2 regions of the Nocardia sp. NPDC057668 genome follow, and region 1 is predicted to be linked to the other one. Evidence: riboswitches for the same ligand, from Rfam matches in the RefSeq annotation. Region 1 holds a riboswitch; the other holds the start of a gene.

Region 1 (5,135 bases):
CGGCAACGCAACCGGGATCCCGCGAGGTGCTGCGCTACAGCGACGCGTTGATCCAGGTGCTGCTGGTCGGCTCCCCCGAGACCGCCGTGACGCTCACCGGCACGGTGCTCGGCCCGCTGCTGGCCCTGCCCGACCACGATCGAGACGTGCTGCTGGACACCGTCCGGGCCTGGTTCACCCACGACGGCGAGGTCTCGGCCATCGCCGCCGCCCTGTTCTGCCACCGCAACACCGTGCGCTTCCGGCTCAATCGCGTCGCCGAACTGACCGGCCGCCGACTGACCGCACCGCACGCGGCGACGGAGATTCACCTGGCGCTCGAGGCGCATCGCCTGCTGGCCGGCACCGCCGCGGAGCGCTGAAAGCACCGGGCGCCGAGGGGGATACGGGGGTGAGCCGATCGCGGCGACCGGGCGGGTGCGCGATCGGTTGCACGCCGGGCACACCACCTCGCACCTGGGCGGCCCGCCCCGGCTGCCGCACACCCGGCTTCACCGATGCGGGCGGCTGCCGCCGGGGTCCGCCACCAACGGCACGGCACGGCGCCGGCCGCGCGGTCACGGGGACCACGCGGCCGGCGCCTCGATGGGTTGTCAAGCGGTGCGGAACTCCTCGAAGGTCGGGGTGGGCAGCTTCAGCTGGGCGTGGATGTCCCCGCCCAGGCCGAAGTGGCCGATGGCCCCGCCGTAGTTCTGCTGGTAGCTCTGCCAGAGCACCACGACGCTGATGACGCGGTTCGCACCCGGCGCCGCCGGATCCGGGAACGGATTCGGGAGTTTCGCGTGATACGCGCCCGCGCCGGCGGCATCGGTGACGAACACGTTCGGCACCCCGAGCGGGCCCGGGCGGGTCGGGGCGTCCGGATCCAGATCCTTTGCGCGCAAAGACATCACGGTGTAGAGCGAATCGGGGATCAAGTCGGTGAACTCGAAGCGGAACTCACCGTGATGACCATCCTCGCCCACGCTCACCTCGAGTGTGCCGCGGGCGCGCAGCCACTGCTCCAGGGTGATCGGAGAAGTGAGTTTGCGTCCGTCCTCGGGCCGCAGATCCGGGATCGGCGTCTCGTGGAACGCATAGCTCGGACGGCGGACCGATTCGGCGTCGGGTCGCTGATCGGGAGCGAACACGATGGGATAGTTGTTGGCGGGCAAGGGCAGCGGCAGGGTGTAGAGCACGCTCTCCGCATCCGCCCGCGACAGCTCCGCGTCGAGTTCGCGCACGATCGTGTACGGCGCGGACGCGCCGAACTCGGGCACCGGGGTGTCGGCGGCCACGATCGCCCGCCCCCACCGCCGGGTCACCGAACCATCCGGGCCAGCGTCGTTCAGGAAGCCGACCACGATGAAATCGCCTGCGGCGTCCAGCACTTCGCTCGGCGGATACAGCGGACCCTGGGTGGTCGGGGTCAGCTCATAGGTCTTGCTCACCATACGGACACCGCTTCTTTCTCCGACAGCAGCCGGCCGGGCGCGCCGACCGCGGCGCTGACCCGATCGCTCAGATGGACCCAGCCGTGCGTTCCCGCCCGCTCCAGCAGGACCGGGTCCTCACCCCGGAAGCCGGCGTGCGCCACGGCCGACAGGAACGGCAGATCACTGGCGTGATCGCCGTACCCGAAGGTGTTCTCGAACTCGATTCCGTGCTCGCGCAGGAACTCCGAGACCGCGTCCGCCTTGGCCGCGCCGATCATGGGACGCAGAACCTCACCGGTCAGCAGGCCGTGATCGTCCACCACCGGGACGGTGGCGATGAGCCGGTCCGCACCCAGCGCCGCGGCGACCGGGGCGATGGCCGCGGCGAACGAACCCGACAGCAGCACGGTCGTCACACCCGATTCCCGATGTGCACGAAGCGCTTCCACCGCATCGGTGTAGTACGCCGCACCGCCGGACTCGAACTCGGCGAACCAGCGCTGACCGGCCTCGGCCAGTTCCGCACCCGGAACCCCGCGATAGGCGCGGTAGTAGTGCCGGTTCACCTCCTCGCGCGGCACACCCGCCGCCGCGCGCTCCTTGATCTCACCGGCGACGCGCGCGTAGCGCGCGCCGTCATCCCCGTGCTCGGCGAGCCAGAAGCGCAGGAACGTGAACATGCTCTTGACGGTGATGAGGGTTTCATCGACGTCGAAGAACGCCGCCGCGCGCACCGGCGCACCGGCGCTCACGCGACCTCGTTCAGGTGCGCGGCGATGGCCTTGGCGGCCTTGTGCCGCTCGATCCGGCTGATGCGATCGTTGGGCAGCGCCGCGTACGCGATGCGGGCGTCGGCGACGTCGTTCCCGGCCTGGCGCACCCGCACCTCGATCGAGAACTCCAGCTTGGCCGGATCCTCGATCGAGATCGGGGTGAGAACCGCGTGCAGGGTGCCCGGCAGCGGGAACAGGAACGAGGTGAAGTTCAGCTCGATGCTATTCCAGACGATGTAGAAATGCTGCTCCGGCCAGCGCCGGCCGTACTCGAGTTCGAACGCCCCGAGGAACAGCTGGCGCACCGCCTCCACGATGACGATGCCCTGCACGTGCTCACCGGTCTGATGATCCAGCAGCAGCTCGTTGTCGCCGTGGATGCGCAGATCGGCACTGAACTCGGTCGCTGAATCCTGAACCAGGTTGGCCAGCAACACATTCGAGTTCTGGTACTTGTGCACCTGATGCCGCGGCGCCGGCTCGGCGACCGCGTCGAGGACTCGCAACCCGGCGGGCGCGTGAATGGCCGCCACGTGCTCGATGTAGTCCAGGTCGTGCCGGGTGATCCCCTGCCCGATCCGAACGATGAGCGGCTCGGCCGCTTCCCGCAATCCCCCGCTCCGCAGCACGGCCACCAGACCGGAGACCGTGAACGCCCGATTGTCCACCGCGAGACCACGGAATCGATCCGCCACCAGCACCACTTCGCGCAGGGTAGCGGTTTCCGGGGTCGCCGAAGAGAGTTGGGCTACAGACATTGTTTCCTCCGAGAGCGAAGACGCTTATGGCGACGCGTTCGCCGCCATCCGGTCGTCACCCGGAGCACCCCGCCGCCACTGGAGGGTTGCCGCCCAGCAAGCCGGGGCTTGTCGCTGGAACTCATGACCGTGATCGAAAACTTATGTGGCACTGCGTATTACCAACAATGATTCAAACCAGCGTGGTCGAAACCAGCTCCGGCGGAACGGGGGACGCCACTGGCCCCCGCCGAAAACCGGTTCCGGCGCGACGCCGAGCCTGCGGTGACATGCACTCGGAGCACCTCAGACCGGAACGGCCGACCGCACCCCGGTCGAGGCGGCGGCGAGCGCCGCGCCCGTCAGCGACAGGACGGCGATGGCCAGGGCAACCGACGAATACCCCCTATGCGCAACAAGATTGGCGACCTGCGGACCCGCGCTCGCACCCAGGAACAACGCGAAGGTGTAGAGCGCGGTGGCCGCTCCCCGGGCCGCACCCGCCTGCGCCGCGATGGCCTGCACGGCGGCGGGCGCCGCCACCGCGATGGCCGCCACGAACACCAGCAGCCAGGCCGCCACCCAGACACCGCCCAGCGGTACCGCGGTGATCGCCGCCGCGATCCCGGCGATGCCGAGCGCACCGATCACCCGGGTCGCCGGCGCGATGACGCCGAGTCTGCCCGCCAGGATCGGCACCGCGACCATCGCGGGAATCGCACTGGCGCGCAACGCCAGCAGCGCGCCGTTGCTCGAACCGACCCCGTCGGGCGGGGTCAGCTGGATACCGGTGTAGATGCCGACGAACGAACCGAGCACGGCCAGGCAGCTGAGATACAGCAGCACCAGCCGAGGCCGGCGCAGCAGGCCGCCGAACGGCGCGAACACCGCGCGCAGCGTCCCGGCCGGACCCGGCGCGGGCGTGTCCGGTGCGATCGACCGCTCCGGCCCCGGTTCGAGCACGAACCGCAGCACGCCCGCCGAGATCGCGAAAGCCAGTGCCCCCGTGACGAATATCGCATGCCAGCCCCACGCGTTGCCCACCAGCTGCGCGAGCACCTGCGCCACCACACCGGCGGCGAGGAAGGAGCTCGTCAGGCAGGTGAGCGCGAAGATTCTGCGTTCGGGAGCGATGCGTTCGGAGAGATAGGCGAAGGCCGCGGGTGCGAAGAACGACGCCGTCAGCCCCTGCACCACCCGCGCCGCCAGGCCGGTTGCCAGGCCCGGGGCCAGCGCCACGATCAGCGAACCGCCCACGGTGGCCAGCAGGCCGCCCACGATCACCGGTCGCCGCCCGAACCGGTCCGAGAGCGGTCCGGTCACGAGAAAGCCCGCGCCGTAGGCCAATCCGAACGCCGTGGTCGTCCAGGTCACCGCGGATCTGGAGGTGTCCCAATCCTGCGCGAGCCGATTCAGCACGGGCAGGACCACATACAGCTGCCCGACCACGAGAATGCCCACCGCGCAGACGGCCCCGACGGTCCGGGCGGCGGGCGCCCAGCGGGCGGGTTCAGTATCCGGCGGCGAGCTCACGCGCGCGCTCCTGTGCCGAGGCGAAGCCCGCCGCCGCGTCCTCGGTCAGAACCGTAGGGGCGAAACGGATCTCGGCGGTGTCCTTGATACCGACGAAGTTCAGCCAGTCCGCCACGAACGGGGTGGCGAAGTCGGAGCCGAACTCCACCGGCACGCCGGGCCGGTGCACGCCGCTGGTGTAGACGGTCACCGCGCGCTTGTCGGTGAGCAGGCCCGAGTAGCCGCTCTGCGAATCGAAGGCGAAGGCCCACCCCGGCTGGGTGACGATGTCGACCCACTGCTTGAAGACGTAGGGCACGCTCGCGTTCCAGATCGGAATGTTCACCACGTACAGGTCCGCGGCCGCGAAGCGGTCGAAGACCGCGCGCGCCCGCTCCCACGCCGCCACCTGCTCGGGCGTCTGCTCCTTTCCGGTGAACAGGGCGAGTTTGGCTTCGGCCGCGTGCGTGCCGAATTCGGGCAGGTTCGCTTCGAACAGGTCGAGGGTGTCGACGGTCAGCTCCGGGTCCCTGGCGAGCAGACCGTCGATGAAAGTCCGGGCCAGCGCCCGGGACTGGCTGAGATCGCCGCGCGCGGAGGCGTTGATGTGCAGCAGGTTGGTCATCGAATCCCTTTCGTGGACAACGGAGTCCACGTCTATCAAGGGATACTCACCCGCCACGAGGGTTACGTGCGCG
Region 2 (5,135 bases), on a different contig from region 1:
ACCAAGGCGCCCTTCGACGCCTGAGGGTCGGCCGCCGGGCGGCGCCTAGCTCGGCGGCCGGGGCTGCTCGGCTTCGAGAGCGTCCAACGCCGCGGAGAGCGTGGTGAGCGCGTCGACGATCTCGGCGAAGCGCTCGCGACCCAGCCGCGCGCCCAGTCGCGCCGAGATGTCCGCGTGCTGCGGGTGAATCCGGCGCACCGCCTCCCGACCGGCATCGGTGGCGGCCACGAGTTTGGCGCGCCGGTGCAACGGATTCGGCCGATACTCGGCGAAACCCTTGTCCACCAGCAGATCCGCTATGCGCTGCACGCTCTGGCGCGTGATACCCATCGCCCGCGCGATGCCGGCCACCGGCAGCGGCTCGCGCAGCACCGCGCCCAGCACCTGCCACCAGGCGGCGGTGAGCCCGGCCGGCCCGGCCAATTCCTCTGCGATGGCGAGGAATTGGCCGTTGAGCTTGAACGAGGTGATGGCCGCCGTACTGAACAGTTCCTGTTCGGGGCTCGTCATTGCTGTTCCCGTCGTGCGGAGGGTCTCCCCTAGGTGGTGGCGGCCGCCGCGCGGCTCTGTTCGTAGTCGGCCAGCGCGAAGAAGCCGGCCGGATCATTGTGGCCGTAGAGCCGATGCCAGGCGTCGAGCACGTGCGGTTCGAAGATGTCGAGCCGCGCGAAGATGGCGTGCGCGAAGTCGACCGGGGTGATACCGCTGGCGGTGATGAGATCGGCGTCGATGACCGCGGGCTCGTAGACGAAGCCCTTGCCGCCCGAATACTCGGTCATGGCAAGGTATTCCGCCGCGTTGCTGGTGTGCTTGCGCTCGTCGAGCAGCCCCTCGACCGCCATGCCCCAGGTCGCGCCGCAGATGGCCGCGACCGGAACCCCCGCCGCCAGGAACTCGCGCGCCGTGCGACCGAAGGCGGCCAGATCGCCGCGCTCCCAGGTCTCCGAACCGGGCAGGATCAGCATCTCGCTCATCGCCGGGGTCAGGTCGGCCAGCGTCAGGTCGGGCGTGACGCGCAGCCCGCCCATCGAGACCACCGGATCGGCGGTGAGCCCGACGGTGCGGACCTGCCAGGCGCCGGGCTCGCGGTGCCACAGCGTGCGGTTGATATGCGCGGTGGCGTGCCCGACCTCCCAATCGGCGAAGGTGTCGTAAACGGCCAGGTGCACTGTCTTTGCCATGACAGTATCCTGTCATGTTTGACAGGATGCTGTCAATACTCGAGGCGTGAATCGCCGCAACCTGCGGAAACATCCCACTGGAACGGCGAAGGGGCCGGAACCCTGACGGATCCGGCCCCTTCGGCCCGACTGTTCGAGCGGATCGGCTCGAGGCTTTCGCCGGCGGATCAGCCCAGCGCGCGATCCAGATCCGCGATCAGATCCTCGACGTCCTCGAGGCCGATCGAGATGCGCACCACGCCATCGGTGATACCGATGGCCGCGCGTCCCTCCGGGCCCATGGCCCGGTGCGTGGTGGTCGCCGGATGCGTGATCAGCGTCTTGGCATCGCCGAGGTTGTTCGAGATGTCGATGATCCGCAGCCCGTTCAGCACCTCGAACGCACGCTTCTTGGCCGCCTCCGGCGCCGCCTTCAGCTCGAAGGTCACCACCGTTCCGCCGCCGGACATCTGCGCCTGCGCCAGGTCGTACTGCGGATGCGACTTCAGGAACGGGTACTTCACCCAGGCCACCGCCGGATGCTGTTCCAGGAACTCCGCGATGCGCAGCGCCGAGTCGTTGGACTGGCGCACCCGCAGCGGCATGGTCTCCAGACCCTTGAGCAGCGTCCAGGCGTTGAACGGGCTCAGCGCCGGACCCGTATGGCGCATAAGGTTTTTCACCGGGCCGTCGATGTACTCGTGCGAGCCCAGGATCGCGCCGCCGAGCACCCGGCCCTGACCGTCGATGTGCTTGGTGCCGGAGTAGACCAGCACGTCCGCGCCGAGCTCGAACCCGCGCTGCAGCAGCGGGGTCGCGAACACGTTGTCCAGCACCACCTTCGCGCCCGCGGCGTGCGCCAGATCCACCACCGCGCGCACGTCCACCAGGGACTGCATCGGGTTGGACGGGGTCTCGAAGAACACGGCCTGGGTCGGCACCGAGAGCGCCTCGGTCCACTGGTCCAGATCCTCGCCGTCGACGAAGATGGTCTCCACGCCCCAGCGCGGCAGGATCTCGTTGGCCACCACGAAGCAGGAGCCGAACAGGCTGCGCGCGGCGACCAGGCGGTCACCGTTGCCCAGCAGCGCGGCCAGGGCGGTGAAGACCGCGGACATGCCGCTGGCGGTCGCGAAAGCCGCTTCGGCGCCGTCGATCAGGGCCAGCCTGTCCTCGAACATGGCGACCGTGGGATTGCCGTAGCGCGAGTACACGAAGTGCTCGATATCGCCGGTGAAGGACGCCTCGGCGGCCTCGGCGCTCTCGTAGACGAAGCCCGAGGACAGGTACAGCGCCTCGGAGGTCTCCTCGAAACCCGAGCGCCGCAGACCGCCGCGCACACTGAGCGTGGCCGGGCCGACGCCCTCGGGCAGCGGCTTGTCGAACGCGCCACCGGTGATCATGACTGCCTCCACGGAAGTCCGTCCGCGCGCCAGCCCTCGACGCCGCGGTGTCCCTGCGCGTCGAGCGCGCCCTCGAAACCCTCGAGCACATTGAACGAAGGAGCCAGCCCGAGCGCGGTCGCCGCGGTGGCCGCCCCGATGGAGCGCTGCCCGGAACGACAGATGAAGATCACCGGCGCGTCCGAGTCCGCGGCCCGATCGGCCAGCACCTCGCGGAGCTGATCGACGAACCGGGCATTGCGCGCGCCGCTGGTGTCGACCCATTCGATCAACGCCGTCGGGCGGCCGATGCCGCTGGTGTCGGGCACGCCCACGAAACGCCATTCGGCTTCGGTGCGCACATCCACCAGCACCGCATCCGGGTTGTCGCGCAACAGTTCCCACGCCTGCGTCGGCGTGATGTCACCCGCGTAGCTCACTTCGAACCTCCTGTGAATCCGCACTTGCCGCACCGTTGCCCGATGCGCGGCCAGGTCGTCACCCGGAGCACCCCACCGCGGAGGAGGGTTGCCGACCAGCCAGCCGGGGCTTGGCGCTGGTACTCATGACCTGGGTTGAGATTGACCGACATGTGGCCTCACTGTCAAACCATGATCCAGGTCAGGAATTGCACACCAGCCAGGCGCCGTCGTTCTTGGTGAAAGTCCAGGTCGAGGTGGAATCGCGGTCGTCCGAGCGCCAGGTCACCTGGGCCGTGGCGCGCTCACCCTCGATATTGGTGTCGGTCACCCGCACAATCGTGGATTTTCCGGCCTTTTCGCCCTCCGCCGGACGCATCGGGGAGCGCTGTTCGTCGAAGCCGGGGCACGCGGTCGACGGATCGAGGACGTCGGTGCCGCTGCGGGATTCGATGAAATTTCGGGCGGCGATGCCCAGCCGGTCCTTGTCTGTGACATTCTTCTCAGCCGGCGACAGCAGCGCCGACGCCACGATGCCGATCACCACCAGAACCGTGATGCCGATGGCGATCAGGAACGGCAGCATGGTTCTGGACTCGCGCTGATCGATGCGTTCGGGCTGGTCCTCGTCCTCGCTCATGACTTGATCATGCCTGGTCGAGACGGGTGTCCCGGCGGCGACACCGGCCCGCGCGCGGGGAGAGCATTCCCACAGTTCACCGCACCGGCGCGGGGAGTGGCGGCCGCCACCGATAGAATCGGCGCAATTCCCCCGCGAGGCCGGGAATGGCAGTACAGAGCAGCAACGCTGCAGCTTCGGGGGCCGTAGGGTGGTTCACTCGAAGCCAGGGCGTCAACTTAGCCTAAGCTAAGAACGACGGCTGAGACTTGACGGCAAGATAGTTTTCGACCAAAGGGTGCGCGAAGAATGACCGAACAGCTTGCGGGAACCGATGCAGCGACCCGCCCGCTTCGCATTGCGATCGTGGGCGCGGGCCCGGCCGGAATCTACGCCGCCGACGCGCTGATGAAGTCCGATACCCCCGCCGGTTTCGACGGGGTGAGCATCGACCTGTACGAGCGCATGCCCGCGCCGTTCGGTCTGATCCGCTACGGCGTCGCGCCCGATCATCCGCGCATCAAGGGCATCATCACCGCCCTGCACAAGGTCCTGGACAAGCCGCAGGTCCGCCTGCTCGGCAACATCGACTACGGCGTCGACATCACCCTGGAAGACCTGCGCTCGTTCTACGACGCGGTCATCTTCTCCACCGGCGCCAACGCCGACCGCGCGCTCGAGATCCCGGGCATCGACCTGGACGGCAGCTTCGGCGCGGCCGACTTCGTCTCCTGGTACGACGGCCACCCGGACGTGCCCCGCGAATGGCCGCTGCACGCGGAGAAGGTCGCGGTCCTGGGCGTCGGCAACGTCGCCCTCGACGTCGCGCGCGTGCTCGCCAAGACCGGCGACGAACTGCTGCCGACCGAGATCCCGCCGAACGTCTACGACGGTCTCAAGGAGAACAAGGCCGTGGAGGTGCACGTCTTCGGGCGTCGCGGTCCCGCGCAGGCCAAGTTCACCCCGCTCGAGCTGCGCGAGCTGGATCACTCCCCGACCATCGAGGTCATCGTCGATCCCGAGGACATCGACTACGACGAGGGTTCCGAAGCCGCGCGCCGCCACTCCAAGCAGGTCGACATGATCTGCAACACCCTCGAGCAGTGGGCCATCCGCGACGTCGGCAACCGCCCGCACAAGCTCTTCCTGCACTTCTTCGAGAACCCGGCCGAGATCCTGGGCGACGCCGACGGCAAGGTCGTGGGCCTGCGCACCGAGCGCACCGCCCTGGACGGCACCGGCAACGTCAAGGGCACCGGCGAGTTCAAGGACTTCGACGTCACCGCGATCTACCGCGCCGTCGGGTACCTGTCGCAGAACATCCCCTCGCTGCCCTTCGACGAGCAGGCGGGCACCGTGCCCAACGAGGCCGGTCGCGTGCTCGGCAACGAGGACGCCGACGGCGCCGAGCGCTACGTGCCGCAGACCTACGTCACCGGCTGGATCAAGCGCGGCCCGGTCGGCCTCATCGGCCACACCAAGGGCGACGCCAACGAGACCATCGCCTGCCTGCTCGACGATGTCGCGAACTTCGTCCCGGCCCCCAAGCCGGAAC

Evidence for each region. A riboswitch is a leader RNA that binds a small molecule or an ion and turns the genes downstream of it on or off. The one in region 1 is predicted to bind S-adenosylmethionine.
Region 2: it holds a riboswitch for S-adenosylmethionine, as region 1 does, so the genes downstream of both, ACFVBH_RS31160 (rhodanese-like domain-containing protein) here and ACFVBH_RS07810 (AfsA-related hotdog domain-containing protein) in region 1, are expected to answer to the same signal.

What each region holds. Positions count from the first base shown of each region.
Region 1 covers NZ_JBHVIC010000001.1:1,691,879-1,697,013, forward strand. Annotated here, with positions in the region: gene ACFVBH_RS07795 (PucR family transcriptional regulator) at 1-362, shown strand, start outside; gene ACFVBH_RS07800 (hypothetical protein) at 594-1,433, opposite strand; gene ACFVBH_RS07805 (HAD-IB family hydrolase) at 1,427-2,167, opposite strand; gene ACFVBH_RS07810 (AfsA-related hotdog domain-containing protein) at 2,164-2,946, opposite strand; SAM riboswitch class IV at 2,962-3,075, opposite strand; gene ACFVBH_RS07815 (MFS transporter) at 3,232-4,458, opposite strand; gene ACFVBH_RS07820 (FMN-dependent NADH-azoreductase) at 4,436-5,062, opposite strand.
Region 2 covers NZ_JBHVIC010000006.1:96,416-101,550, forward strand. Annotated here, with positions in the region: gene ACFVBH_RS31140 (HAD-IIA family hydrolase) at 1-24, shown strand, start outside; gene ACFVBH_RS31145 (MarR family winged helix-turn-helix transcriptional regulator) at 46-510, opposite strand; gene ACFVBH_RS31150 (DJ-1/PfpI family protein) at 540-1,181, opposite strand; gene ACFVBH_RS31155 (O-succinylhomoserine sulfhydrylase) at 1,349-2,563, opposite strand; gene ACFVBH_RS31160 (rhodanese-like domain-containing protein) at 2,560-2,982, opposite strand; SAM riboswitch class IV at 2,998-3,113, opposite strand; gene ACFVBH_RS31165 (hypothetical protein) at 3,164-3,601, opposite strand; gene ACFVBH_RS31170 (FAD-dependent oxidoreductase) at 3,890-5,135, shown strand, end outside.